3 regions of the Paucibacter sediminis genome follow, and region 3 is predicted to be linked to each of the others. Evidence: predicted binding sites of a transcription regulator. Region 3 holds the regulator's gene; each other region holds the start of a gene.

Region 1 (4,594 bases), 1.4 Mb from region 3:
CCATGATGGCGTCGGGCCGGAAGTCCTGGATCAGCTGCACCTGCTTCTCGGTCTGGCCGCCCGACATCGGGATCACCGTGCAGCCCAGCTTCTCGGCGCCGTAATGCGCACCCAGGCCGCCGGTGAAGAGGCCGTAGCCATAGGCGATGTGCACGATGTTGCCGGGGCGCACGCCGGCGGCGCGCAGCGAACGCGCCACCAGGCCGGCCCAGGTGTCGATGTCCTTGAGCGTGTAGCCCACCACCGTCGGCTTGCCGGTGGTGCCCGAGGAGGCATGGATGCGCGCCACGCGCTCGCGCGGCACGGCGAACATGCCGAAGGGGTAGTTGTCGCGCAGGTCCTTCTTGGTGGTGAAGGGGAACTTCGCCAGATCGGCCAGGGTCTTCAGATCGCTGGGGTGCACGCCCTTGGCGTCGAAGACCGCCTTGTAATGCGGCACGTTGTCGTAGGCCTGCTTGAGCGACCATTGCAGGCGCTGCAGCTGCAGGGCCTGCAGCTCGTCGCGGCTGGCGGTTTCGATGGCTTCCAGATCGCCGGGGGCGGGGGACTTGACGGACATGGGGGCTTACTCCTGAGCGCCCGTGGCAAGACCTGGCACCACGGGCTTCCCCTTGATGCGATAGGACTTGCCGCGGAACACGGCCACCAGCTGCTGCTGCTGGTTGCGAATGGTGATGTCATAGACGCCGGTGCGGCCGGCGAGCGAAATCTCGCTCGCCACCGCGGTCAGCGTGTCGTTCAAGCGGGCCGGCGCGACGATGTCGATCGCGAAACCCGAGGCCACCGTCAGCTCGTTGTACGAGTTGCAGGCGAAGGCAAAGGCCGAGTCGGCCAGGGTGGTGATGAAGCCGCCATGGCAGATGTCGAAGCCATTCAGCATGTCTTCGCGCACCCTCATGGTGAGCGTGGCGGCGCCCGGCGCCACCGCGGTGATTTCCATGCCCATGCCCTTGGAGGCACGGTCATTGGCGAACATGCCGTCGCGCACCGCTTCGGCGATTTGTTGAGGCGTCATGGGATTCAGCGGTCGGTGAACTGCGGGGCGCGTTTTTCCATGAAGGCCTGCACGCCTTCCTGGTAGTCGGCGGCAAAGCCCAGATGGCTCTGCATCACCGCCTCGAGCTTCATGGCGTCTTCGTAATCCAGGCTCATTGCCTCGTCGAAGGCGCGGCGCGTCTCCACCAGGGCGCGCGTCGGCAAGGCGGCCAGCTTCAGCGCCACGGCCTGCGCGGTGGCGGCCAGGTCGGCGTCGGGCACGCAGCGGGCGATCAGGCCCATCTGCACCGCCTCGGTGGCGCTGAGCTTCTCGCCCATGAGGGCCAGCTGCAGGGCGCGGGCGCGGCCCACCAGGCGCGGCAGCAGCCAGGTGCCGCCGCAATCCGGGATCAGGCCGATCTTGGCAAAGGCCTGGATGAAGTTGGCCGACTGGGCCGCGATCACGAGGTCGCAGCCCAGCGCGAAATTGGCGCCCGCCCCGGCCGCCACGCCGTTCACCGCACACACCACCGGCACCGGCATGGAGCGCACGCGCAGGGCCAGCGGGATGTAGTAATGGTCCAACAGGGTGCCGATGTCCTTGGGCTTGCCGCCGGGCTCGAACTCCGGCTTGATCATCGCGTCGGAGAGATCCTGGCCGGCGCTGAACGCCCGGCCGGCGCCGGTGATCACCACCGCACGCACGCTGTCGTCGCGCGCCGCCTCGTCCAGCGCCGTGCGCAGCATCGAGAGCAGCTGCGTCGTGAAGGCATTCAGGGCGGCCGGCCGGTTCAGCGTCAGGGTGCGCACCGCGTCATCCTGGGTGATCAGCAACGGCGACTCGGCGTTTTCTAGCGTCATGGGCACAAACCTCAAACACGAAGAACAGGGAGATGCTTTGATCAGTCACAAACACTCTTGACCGACCGGTCGGTAGATCGTAAGGTCCAGCTTGATTCAACACAAGACCTATTCACGTCGGGGTAAACCCTTGACGCATATCAGGAGAGCGAAGCCATGCCCTGCTACTCGATCGACGGCGTGATCCCCGTCGTCCATCCCGACGCCTTCGTCCATCCCACGGCCGTGCTGATTGGCGACGTGCATGTGGGGCCGGGCTGCTATATCGGCCCGCTGGCGTCGCTGCGCGCCGACTTCGGCCGCATCGTGCTGCACGAGGGCGTGAACGTGCAGGACAGCTGCGTGATCCACGGCTTCCCGGACTCGGAGACCCTGGTCGAGCGCAACGGCCATATCGGCCACGGTGCGGTGCTGCATGGTTGCGTGGTGCGCCACGACGCCCTGGTGGGCATGAACGCGGTGGTGATGGACGAGGCCGAGGTGGGCGCCTACAGCATCGTGGCCGCCTGCGCCTTTGTGCGCGCCGGGCTCAAGCTGCCCGAGAAGTCGCTCATCGCCGGCCTGCCGGCCAAGGTCATGCGCCCGCTCAGCGAGGACGAGATGCGCTGGAAGCTGGAAGGCACGCAGACCTATCAAGACCTGACCCTGCGCTGCCGGGCCACGCTGCAGGAGGTCAGCCCCCTGGCCGCGCCCGAGCCCGGCCGCGCCCGCCTGCAGGTGCGCGGGCCGCAGACCCTGGTGGCCAGCAAGCGCGGCGAGAGCGCCTGAGCCGGGTCGCAAGCCTTACATTGCGGCCATGGATGGCGCGCCTGTACTCATCAGCTTTCTCAAGGCCATGCTGATCGGCGTCTCGATCGCCGCCCCGGTGGGGCCGATCGGCCTGCTGACGATCCAGCGCAGCCTGCAACTGGGCCCGCGCGCCGGCCTGGCCACCGGCCTGGGGGCGGCAGTGGCCGATGCCCTCTATGGCGCGGTGGGCGCCTACGGCGTGCACGCGCTGATCCAGGCGCTGACCGCCGCGCGCCTGCCGCTGGCCCTGGGCGGCGGCGCCTACCTGCTGTGGATGGCGCTACAGCTGCTGCGCGCGCCGGTCGGCAGCGCGGCGGCCCAGGCCGGCAAGCCGGCATCGGCCTGGCGCCATTTCGGCAGCACCCTGTTGCTGACCCTGGCCAACCCCGCCACCATCTTCTCCTTCATCGCCATCTTCGGCGCGCTCGCCGGCAGCGGCGCGACGGCCAGCCCGGCGGCGATGGTGGCGGGCGTGTTTATCGGCTCGGCGCTCTGGTGGCTGCTGCTCAGCAGCGGCGTGGGCCGGCTGCGCGGCCGCTTCGACGCGCGCTGGCAGCGGCGTGTAAACCGGCTCAGCGCCGCCATCCTGGGCGGTTTTGCGCTCTGGCAGCTGGCTCAGGCGGCCCAGACCTTGACCTGCGGCGCCAGCTGTTCCAGCTGAGTCAGGCTGGGCGGCGCGGCACCGGCCGCGGTGCAGGCCGCGGCGCCGGCCGCCACCGCCCAGCGCAGATGCTGCTCGGGCGCGGCCTCGGCATGGTGCATCAGGCTGTAGAGCAGGCCGGCCATCGAGGCATCGCCCGCGCCCACCGTGTCCACCACCGCCACCGCGGGCGGCTGGGCATGGAAGTCGCCGCGCGCGTGGAACAGGCTGGCCCCCTCGGCGCCGCGCGTCAGCATCACGGTGGCGAGCGGGTTCCAGGCGCTGATCTGGGCCAGGCCGGTGTGGTAGTCCGGGCTGCGGAACAGGCCGCACAAGTCCTCGTCCGACACCTTGATGACGTCGGCAATGCGGCACATGCGCTCCAGCGTCTCGTCATAGCTGGAATCCATCAGGCTGCGGTAGTTCGGGTCGAAGCTGATGTGCTTGCCCTGGCTCTTGAGCTTTTCGGCCAGTTCCAGCAGGCGCCGCGCGAGCGGCTCGCGCACCAGGCTGATGCCGCCGAAATGCGCCCAGCGCAAGGCTCTGCGCCAGCCCGAGGGCAGGCCGTCGGGCTGGAAATGCAGGTCGGCGCTGTCGTCGCCGATGAAGAAATATTGCGGCGGCTCCGTCTCGTACACCACCGCCAGCAGCGGCGACTTGGCGAATTGCTGGATGAAGCGGGGGTCCAGGTTGGCATCGGTGCTGGCCTGCCAGAGCTCCTGGCCGAACACATCGTTGCTGATGCCGCCGGCAAAGGCGCTCAGCTCGCCCAGGCGCGACATCGCCGCGGCCACGTTCCACGGGGCGCCCCCGCAGACCGAGCGCCAGGTGTCGGGGCCGGTTCGTATCAGGTCGGTGAGTGCTTCGCCGAAGGAGACGAAGCTGGGAAGGTCCGGGTGCAGGACCGAGGTAATCACTGTCATGCCCGCATTCGACCCGCTGCCGGCCTCGACCGCAAGCCCCTCTAAGGTGGCCCCGCACTTGATCTAGGGCAAAACCGACCAACCCCAGGCCCGCCAGGGACGAGCGCAGAGGGCACAATCCGCCGCATGACAGACGGTGTGATTCCCCTGATCGACCAGCGCCTGGTGGCGCTGGTGCCGGCCGTGCCGCGCGAGCTGCCCGCCGCCACCGGCCTGCTGGCCGATGCGCTGGGCCGGCCGCTGCGCGATCTGCGCATCTCGGTCACCGACCGCTGCAACTTCCGCTGCAGCTACTGCATGCCCAAGGAGGTGTTCGATCACTACCACGAGTTCCTGCCGCATGCCGAGCTGCTGAGCTTCGAGGAGATCACCCGGCTGGCGCGCATCTTCGTGGCCCAGGGGGTGC
Region 2 (4,594 bases), 630 kb from region 3:
CGACGCGGCCGCGCACCGCGATGCCAGCCTGCACTGGCATGCGCGCTCGCGCCTCGATGCCGAGGCCAGCGGCCCGCCCTATGCCCGCTACCGCGCCGCCGTCAACCTGGCGATCGGCCATGCGCGGCGCGGCGACATCGCGCTGGCGCGCCAGCATCTGCAGCAGATGCGGGGCTTGCTGGACCTGGTCTGGCCGCCCAGGGCGGATGGCGGCAGCGAGCGCGCACGCGATGAGCAGCGCAGCTGGACCGCCTTTGTCGAGGCCCTGATCGCCCTGGGCGAGGGCCGGCGCGATGCGGCCATCCGCGGCTTCCAGACCATCCTGGCGGAGTTCCGCGACGTCGGCATCAACAGCTATCTGGGCATGCTGCAGCTGCGCGTGGCCGAGCTGCTGGTGAGCACCGCGCACCAGGCGGGGCTCGACAAGCTGGCCTACCAGGCCCAGCTGGAGCTGCAGGCCCTGCAGGAGCGGCGCAACCGCCAGCGCCAGGAGCTCAGCTCGCGCCTGCTGGCCGATGCGCTCACGCTCTCGCAGCTGCGCGTGCAGAACGATCTGCTGCAGCAGCATGGCAACGAGCTGCAGGCGGCACTGGCGCAGCGCCATCAAGAACTGACCCTCACGCTGGACCAGCTGCGCGCCGAGGTCTCGATACGCCAGGCCACCGAGGCCGCGCTGCAGCAGGCCCATGACGAGCTGGAGCGGCGCGTGCGCGAGCGCAGCGCCGAGCTGCACCAGACCCTGCAGGCCCTGGCCCACCAGGAGCGCCAGGCGGCGATGGCGCATATCGTGGTGGGCGTGGCGCACGAGCTCAACACACCGCTGGGCAATGCGCTGCTGGCCCTCTCCACCGAGGCCGATGCCACCGCCGAGCTGCGCCGCCGCCTCGCCGATGGCCAGCTCAAGCGCGCCGAGCTGCACGAGTTCCTGGCCCTGCTGGACAACAGCCATCTGCTGGGTCACAAGGCGCTGACGCGCGCCGCCGATCTGGTGCAGCGCTTCAAGGAGCTCTCGATCGAGCAGATGCCGGAGCCACGCCGGCGCTTCGACCCGCGGCGGCAGATCGAGCAGGCGCTGCAGCGTTGGCATGGCAGCGCCGGCGCGCGCGGCGTGACGCTGCGGGCGCTGCTGCAGCCGGTCGGCAAGGTCGACGGCTATCCGGGCGCCCTGCTGCGCATCCTCGACCAGCTCATCGACAACGCCCTCACCCATGCCTTCGAACCGCCCCTGCCGGCGGCGCCGGCCATCGAGGTCAGGCTGGCCCGCGAGGCCGAGGGCCTGGAGCTGTGCGTGCAGGACAACGGCCGCGGCATCGCCAGCGAGCTGCGCGAGCAGGTGTTCACGCCCTTCATGACGACGGCCCGCGGCCATGGGCACGCGGGCCTGGGCCTGCATGTGGTGCAGGTGCTGGCGCAGCAGCAATTGGGCGGCAGGCTCGGCATCGAGGCCGCCTGGCCCAGCGGCACCTGCGTGCGCCTGCACTTCCCGGCCGAGGCACCCACGCGCGCTCAGCCGGAGGCTAGTCGCGCGCCAGCGCCTGCAGCGCCGTCAGGCACAAGACCTTGACGCTGTAGCCCTGCACCTCGATCACGCCCTTGCGGTTGAGCTGGCGCATCATGCGCGACAGCGTCTCCGGCGTGATCGCCAGCTGGGCCGCGATGTCGCGCTTGCGTTCCTTCAGCGAGATCGCCGCGCCGCCATCGGCCTCGGGCACCGCGCGCTGCAGCAGCCAGGCGGCCAGGCGCTTCTCGGCGTCCTTGTGCATCAGGTCATGGGTGACACCGGTGAGGCTGTGCACGTTCTGCGCCAGCGCCACCAGCAGGCGGTCCAGCATATCGGCCTGGCGCGCGATCAGCTGACGCATACCCTCCACCGGCAGCCTCAGCACCAGCGCCTCGTTCACCACCCGTGCATCCTGGCCGTAGCCGCCGCCCAACCAGGCGCTGCTGACGTCCAACCAGTGCGGGCCGCGCACCGTATGCTCCAGGTGGAAGGGCGCATCGTCGCGCGCCAGGCCGAGGCCCACCGCGCCGTCCACCACCGCCACCAGGTACTCGGCGGGTTGCAGGCGCGTGAACACCATGCTGCCCACCGCCACCTGCTGCAGTTGGGCCATCGCATTGAGGGCCAGCAACTCGGTGCTGCTCAGGCTCTCGCCACCCAGCACCGCCTGCCACTCGGCGGCACCGAGCCGAAGATCGGCAACCGCTACCGAGCCGGTCACCGGCTTGCGCGCCGGGCGCGCCGCTGTGAGGTTGAGACTGTCCACGATGTTGTTCTGCTATGTGTGCTGAGATGATTCGCAATGTGGGCCAGGGCCTGGCCGGTGTCCTTGCGTTGCATCAAACCGCCCACATTCGGGCGCTCAGCGCCCCGCGGGCCAGGGACAATCCCCACATGCCCTTGATTCAGCCCAAATCCGCCATGAGTTCCGGCACGCCGGCCCTGCAGCCTGGCAGCAGCTATGCGCAGCCCTTCGAGCTGCTGGGTGCCTGCCATGAGCGGGTGCAGCGCAGCCTGGATCTGCTGGAGCGCCTGCTCGCGCATCTACAGGAGCAGCAGGCTTGCGACGAGGCCGCCCGCAGCGCCGCGCGCGATGTGCTGCGCTACTTCGACGTGGCGGCGCCGCTGCACCACCAGGACGAGGAGCTGCATGTGTTCCCGGCGCTGGAGGCCGGCGGCGATGCCGCGCAGAAGCAGGCCTGCGCCGAGCTGCGCGCCCAGCATGTGCAGATCAGCGCCGCCTGGCAGGCGCTGCGCAGGCCGCTGCACGAACTGGCGGCCCTGCCCGATGGCCCGCTGGACTCGCACCTGCTGCAAGACCTGACCCCGGCGGCGACACTGTTCGTGCGCCTGCACGATGCCCATCTGCGCACCGAGGACGGCCTGGTCTTTCCGGCCGCCGCGGCGCTGCTGGCCGAGCCGGCGCAGACCGAGATGGGGCGCGAGATGGCGGCGCGGCGCGGGCTCGCTATCTAGGCAATCAAGAGCGCCCGGAAGTCGTTCACATTCGTGTAGGTGGGCCCGGTCACCAGCAGATCGCCCAGGGCGCCGAAGAAGCTGTAGGCGTCGTTGCGGTCCAGGTAATCGCGCCCCTTCAGTCCCAGCGCCGCGGCGCGCGCCAGCGTGTCGGGCGCGACGAAGGCGCCGGCGTTGTCCTGCACGCCGTCGATGCCATCGGTGTCGGCGGCCAGCACATGCACGCCGCCCACCCCGCCCAGCCCCAGGGCGCAGCCGAGCAGGAACTCGCTGGCGCGGCCGCCACGGCCGGACTTGTCGCGCACCGTCACGGTGGTCTCGCCGCCGGAGAGGATCACGCAGGGACGGGCAAAGGGCGTGCCGTGCAGGGCCACCGAGCGCGCCAGCGCCGCATGCATGGCACCGATCTCGCGCGACTCGCCCTCGATCTCGTCGGACAGGATATGCGCCGCCAGGCCCAGCTCACGCGCCCGGGCCGCCGCCGCATCCAGGCTCATGCGTGGCGTGGCCAGCATGCGCAGGGTCTGGCCCTGGAAGCAGGCGGCGCCGGGCTTGGGCGTTTCCAAGGCGCCGCTCTGCAGGCCGGCCAGTGCGGCCGGCGGCAGCGCGATGCCGTAGCGCGTGCAGATCGCCAGTGCCTCCGCGCAGCTCGTCGGATCGGGCAGGGTCGGGCCGGAGCCGATCACCGCCGCGTCGTCGCCCGGCACATCGCTGATCAGCAGGGTCAGGACTTGCGCCGGATGGCAGGCCGCCGCCAGCCGCCCGCCCTTGATGGCGGAGAGATGCTTGCGCACGCAGTTCATCTCGGCGATGGTGGCACCGCTCTTCAGCAGGGCGCGGTTGACCGCCTGCTTGTCGGCCAGGCTCAGGCCCGGGGCGGGCAGGCTCAGCAGCGCGGAGGCGCCGCCGGAGATCAGGCAAATCACCAGATCATCGGGGGTCAGGCCCTGCGTCAGTGCCAGCATGCGCGCGGCGGCCTGTTCACCCGCCGCATCGGGCACCGGGTGGGCGGCCTCCACCACCGCGATGCGCCCGGGGCGGGCGGCATAGGCGGGCGGGGTATGGCCGTAACGCGTCACCACCAGGCCGCTGAGCGGGGCCTCGGCCGGCCACAGCGCGTCCAGCGCTTCAGCCATCGCGCCGCCGGCCTTGCCGGCGCCCAGCACCAGGGTGCGGCCATGCTGCGGGGGCGCCGGCAGTTGCCCTGCCATCACCTGCAGCGGCTGGGCGCGCGCCACCGCGGCGTCGAAGAGCCGGCGCAACAGCTCGCGCGGCGGCAGCGTCATCGGGCCGGCAGCGCCTTGGGCGCAGCGTCCAGCGGGAATTTGCTGCAACCCAGGCGCGCCGAAATGTCGCGGCTGGCGGCGGTGAGCATGGCAATGATCTCCGGGGCCTTGGCTTCGTCGTAGCGGAAGCTCGGGAAGGACACGCTCATGCCGGCAATCGGCTGGCCCAGGCGGTCGAAGATGGGGATGCCCAGGCAGCGGATATGGTCGTCGAACTCCTCGCGGTCCTCGCCATAGCCCTGCGCCTTGACACGCTCCAACTCGGCCAGGAACTCGCTTCGATCCACGATGGTCTTGTCACGAAAGCGCTGGAACTCGGCGCCGTCGAGCA
Region 3 (4,594 bases):
GATCGGCAGCTGGCCATGGGCCAGCGCGTCGTAGTACTCGGGCAGGGTCTTGGCATTCTGGCTGTAGGTGGCGCCGATGCGGCCGATGGCGGAAACGCCCAGGCCGATCAGGTCGCAATCGGGCTGGGTGCTGTAGCCCTGGAAGTTGCGGTGCAACCGGCCCTGGCGCTTGGCCACCGCCAGGCTGTCGTTGGGCAGGGCAAAATGGTCCATGCCGATATAGGTGTAGCCGTGCCCGACAAAGCCGCCGAGCGCGCCCGACAGCATGTGCAGCTTGTCGGCCGCCACCGGCAGCAGTGCGGCGTCGATGCGGCGCTGCGGCTTGAAGCGCTGCGGCAGATGGGCGTAGCCATACAGCGCGATGCGGTCCGGCTTGAGTGCCGCCACCTGGGCGATGGTGCGGGCGAAGGACTCGGGCGTCTGCTGCGGCAGGCCGTAGATCAGGTCCACATTGGTGGATTCGAAGCCCAGGGCACGCGCCTGGATCATCAGCGCTTCCACGCTCTCGTAGCTCTGCATGCGATGCACGGCCTTCTGCACCGCCGGGTCGAAGTCCTGCACGCCAAAGCTCAGGCGATTGAAGCCCAGGCCGCGCAGATGCTGTAGGCGCTCGTTGGTGACGGTGCGCGGGTCCACCTCGATCGAGATCTCGGCACCGGGCGCGAGCTTGAAGCGGCTGCGAATGTCGTCCATCAGGCGCGTCAGCTCCGCATCGCTGAGGAAGGTCGGTGAACCGCCACCCAGATGCAGCTGCGACACCGACTGGGTGCGTCCGAGATCCGCCAGGGTCAGGTCCATCTCCGTGACCAGCGCGTCCAGGTATTCGGCCGCCTTCTCATGGTGCTTGGTAATGACCTTGTTGCAAGCGCAGTAGTAGCAGACCGACTCGCAAAAGGGGATGTGCACATAGATGGACAGCGGCGCGCCGCCCCCCACCACGCCGCCCTGGGCCCGCTGTTGCAGGGCCTGACGGTATTGGGTGGTGGTAAAGGCCTCGACGAAACGGTCGGCAGTCGGGTAGGAGGTGTAGCGCGGCCCGGAAACGTCAAAGCGGCGCAACACGTCTTCGGTGATGCCTGGCAGGGGTTCAGCGACTCTTGGTTCCATGGACCGTACTGTGCCAAGCCCGTTGACAGGGCGTTTGACTTGGGTCAATCTTGCAGCGCGAGCATAGAGAAAGAATGGCGTCAATCTTGAGGAGCATCATGTTCAACTCTATGCACACAGGCACGCCATCGGGTGCGGAATCCGCCCCAGCTCCGGGCCCAGCCACCATAATTCGCCACATGAATGCCAACCACGCCATCAAGATCGAGCCCTTCAAGGTAGCTTGTTCCAGCTGCAACCTGCGGGAGTTGTGCTTGCCCGTCGGCCTATCCAAGGGTGACCTGGATCAACTGGACGCCCTGGTGGCCACACGCCGCAATGTCGAACGCGGCGACACGCTGTTCCGTACCGGGGACTCCTTCCAGTCGCTTTATGCGGTGCGCACCGGTTTCTTCAAGACCTGCGTGTCGTCCGAAGACGGGCGCGACCAGGTCACCGGCTTCCAGATGGCCGGCGAGTTGCTGGGGCTGGACGGCATCAGCAATGACCGCCACAGCTGCGACGCCGTGGCCCTGGAGGACTCGCAGGTCTGCGTGATTCCCTACAGCCAGCTGGAAGAGCTGTCGCGCGAATTCACCGATCTGCAGCATCAGTTCCACAAGATCATGAGCCGCGAAATCGTGCGCGACCATGGCGTGATGCTGCTCTTGGGCAGCATGCGCGCCGAGGAGCGCCTGGCGGCCTTCCTGCTCAACCTGACCCAGCGCCTGCAGGCGCGCGGCTTCTCGGCCTCGGCCCTGGTGCTGCGCATGACGCGCGAGGAAATCGGCAGCTATCTGGGCCTGAAGCTGGAGACGGTCAGCCGCACCTTCTCGAAGTTCCAGGAAGACGGCCTGCTGGAAGTGAAGCAGCGCCAGATCCGCATCATGGATCAGCCGGGGCTGCAGAAGCTGGTCAACAGCACCACCTGCTGAGCCCGGCCGCAAAGCCTCAAACGCCCGCCCAGGCCCGCTACTGAGGCGGGCTTTTTTGTTGCTGGGCCAGGTACAGTGACATCGCCGATGCGGCGCTGATGAGCAGCCAGAAGATCAGGAAGCTGAGCGTGTAGATGGCGGCGCGCGGCAGCGCCATCGGGGCCGCGCCGAACCAGCTCAGATCGCTGGGGTCCACCACCGCGAACACCAGCGCCACGGTCACGCCGGCCATGAAGAAGGACGGCCAGAGGATGAACATGGCCGAACGCACCAGCCCCGGCCGGTCACCTGGCCTGCGCTCAATACCTGCATCGTCCCCTGCTGCGTCCCCTGCTTCACCCATACGCGCCCCCTCGGCTTGTGAGTCTGCTGCGTCAGTGGCCGCCCGTCGCCGCATGGTTGCGGGCCTTCATGGCGGGCTGCAGGGCCGCGCCCTGCTCTTCCGCACTGTCGGCCGACAGGCGGGCTTTGGTCTCGATCACCGGATCCGGGAAACGGATCGCCAGCGTCAGCGTGGCGATGCAGGCGACGATCACCACCGACGGGCCGCCCACCACCAGCCACATCATGCGTTCGCGCCACCAGGGGGCGGGCTTGTCGGCCGGGGTCAGGTCTTGCTGCTTGCTCATGGCGTGCTCTTTCGGATGAATGGGCCGCCGCTCAACGCGGCAGCACAAAGGTTGATTTTTCCATCAGACTGCCGGCGTCGGTGCCCGGGCTGGCGAGGCGGCGGATCTCGAACTGGATCGGATGGGCGCCGGCGCCCTCGCTGGCCGCGACCTCGGGCGGCACGCGCAGCGCCACCGAGATCCAGCGCGCCTCGGCGGGTCCGACCGCGACGACGTCCACCGCGGGCTGCATGCGCAGGCCCAGCAGGCCGGAGGCCGTCAGCGTGAAACGCTGCTCCTGCTCGGTGGCATTCATGATCTGCAGGCGGTAGACGTTTTCCACATAGCCGTCCTCGACCTGCCGTGCCAGCGAGGCGCGGTCGCGCACCACGTCCACCTTGAAGGTGGTGCGCAGCGCGATGCTGGCCATCAGGGCCGCGCTGATGACGAAAAGGATGGCGGTATAGATCAGCACGCGCGGGCGGAACATGCGCGCCAGCAGTTGGCTGCGCGTCAGGTGCTGGGACAGCCCGTTCTGGGTGTCGTAGCGCACCAGGCCGCGCGCATAGCCCATCTTGTCCATCACGCCGTTGCACACATCGACACAGGCGGCGCAGCCGATGCACTCGTATTGCAGGCCCTTGCGGATATCGATGCCGGTGGGGCAGACATGCACGCAGAGATTGCAGTCGATGCAGGCGCCGAGCCCGAGCTGCTTCGGGTCCGCCTTGCGCCCGCGCGCGCCGCGCGGCTCGCCGCGCTCGGCGTCGTAGCTGATGATCAGCGTGTCCTTGTCGAACATGGCGCTCTGGAAGCGCGCATAGGGGCACATGTATTTGCAGACCTGCTCGCGCATATAGCCTGCATTGCCGTAGGTGGCAAAACCGTAGAACAGCACCCAGAACCATTCCCAGGGCCCGAAGCTCAGGGCCAGGGCCTCGCTGCCCAGCAGCTTGATGGGCGTGAAGTAGCCGACAAAGGTAAAGCCGGTCCACAGGCCCAGGCTCAGCCAGACCAGCTGCTTGCCGCCCTTGCGCGCCAGCTTCTCGGCGTTCCAGGGGCCGGCGTCAAGCCGCATGCGTGCGGCGCGATCGCCCTCGAAGCGCTGCTCCACCCACATGAAGATCTCGGTGTAGACGGTCTGCGGGCAGGCATAGCCGCACCACAGCCGCCCCGCCACCGCGGTGAAGAGAAACAGCGCATAGGCCGAGATCAGCAGGATCCCGGTCAGGAAGATGAAGTCCTGCGGATACAGGACCAGTTCGAAGATATAGAAACGGCGCGCGCCCAGGTCGAAGAGCACGGCCTGGCGGCCGTTCCAGTTCAACCAGGGCAGGCCGTAGAACAGCAGCTGCGTGATCCAGACCAGGCTCCAGCGCCAGGTCGCAAACCAGCCCGTGACGGCGCGGGGGTAGATCTTCTTCTGTGCCTGATAGAGCGAAACCATCTCCACGGCGGCATCACCACCGCTCTGGCTGGGCTGGGTCGTGGCGCTGGCTTCGCTGCTCATCAGTTGCTGCTTTTCTGCTACTTCTTACTTGGCGGCCACGGCCGTGGTTTGCGACAGGCTCCACACATAGGCCGCCAGCACGCGGATCTGCTCAGCGCTCAGGCGCGAGGCGTGGGCGGGCATGACGTTGTTCTTGCCGTTGTTGATCATCGCCATCACCGCGTCTTCGCCCCAGCCATGCAGCCAGACCTTGTCGGTCAGGTTGGGCGCGCCCAGGGCCTGGTTGCCCTTGCCGTCCGGACCATGGCAGGCCGCGCAAGCGCCGAACTTGGGCTTGCCCAGCTGGGCCGCGATCGAGTTGTGCGGGCTGCCCGACAGGCTCAGCACATAGTTGGCCACATTGCGCACGTCTTCCGGCGTGCCTACCGCGGCGGCCATCGGCGGCATCACGCCGTTGCGGCCCTTGCTGATGGTTTCGATGATGGTGTCATGCGCACCGCCATAGAGCCAGTCGC

Evidence for each region. Region 3 encodes FNR, which switches genes on or off when oxygen is low (the NO sensors DNR and NnrR bind a similar motif). Its sites were predicted from a motif close to TTGATNNNNATCAA; they were not measured.
Region 1: PFX98_RS16040 (phenylacetic acid degradation protein PaaY) is a predicted target of FNR. The motif match lies at 1,967-1,980, and genes of this name have one in related genera.
Region 2: PFX98_RS00870 (hemerythrin domain-containing protein) is a predicted target of FNR. The motif match lies at 2,331-2,344, and genes of this name have one in related genera.

The regions. Positions count from the first base shown of each region.
Region 1 covers NZ_CP116346.1:3,447,853-3,452,446, reverse strand. Annotated here, with positions in the region: gene paaK (phenylacetate--CoA ligase PaaK) at 1-559, opposite strand, end outside; gene paaI (hydroxyphenylacetyl-CoA thioesterase PaaI) at 566-1,015, opposite strand; gene PFX98_RS16045 (enoyl-CoA hydratase-related protein) at 1,021-1,836, opposite strand; gene PFX98_RS16040 (phenylacetic acid degradation protein PaaY) at 1,993-2,604, shown strand; gene PFX98_RS16035 (LysE family translocator) at 2,633-3,286, shown strand; gene PFX98_RS16030 (carbohydrate kinase family protein) at 3,241-4,188, opposite strand; gene moaA (GTP 3',8-cyclase MoaA) at 4,315-4,594, shown strand, end outside.
Region 2 covers NZ_CP116346.1:184,934-189,527, forward strand. Annotated here, with positions in the region: gene PFX98_RS00860 (sensor histidine kinase) at 1-1,564, shown strand, start outside; gene PFX98_RS00865 (Crp/Fnr family transcriptional regulator) at 1,518-2,267, opposite strand; gene PFX98_RS00870 (hemerythrin domain-containing protein) at 2,396-2,977, shown strand; gene PFX98_RS00875 (glycerate kinase type-2 family protein) at 2,974-4,263, opposite strand; gene kdgR (DNA-binding transcriptional regulator KdgR) at 4,260-4,594, opposite strand, start outside.
Region 3 covers NZ_CP116346.1:4,883,524-4,888,117, forward strand. Annotated here, with positions in the region: gene hemN (oxygen-independent coproporphyrinogen III oxidase) at 1-1,107, opposite strand, end outside; gene fnr (fumarate/nitrate reduction transcriptional regulator Fnr) at 1,287-2,021, shown strand; gene PFX98_RS22670 (hypothetical protein) at 2,059-2,280, opposite strand; gene PFX98_RS22675 (hypothetical protein) at 2,396-2,650, opposite strand; gene ccoG (cytochrome c oxidase accessory protein CcoG) at 2,682-4,139, opposite strand; gene ccoP (cytochrome-c oxidase, cbb3-type subunit III) at 4,164-4,594, opposite strand, start outside.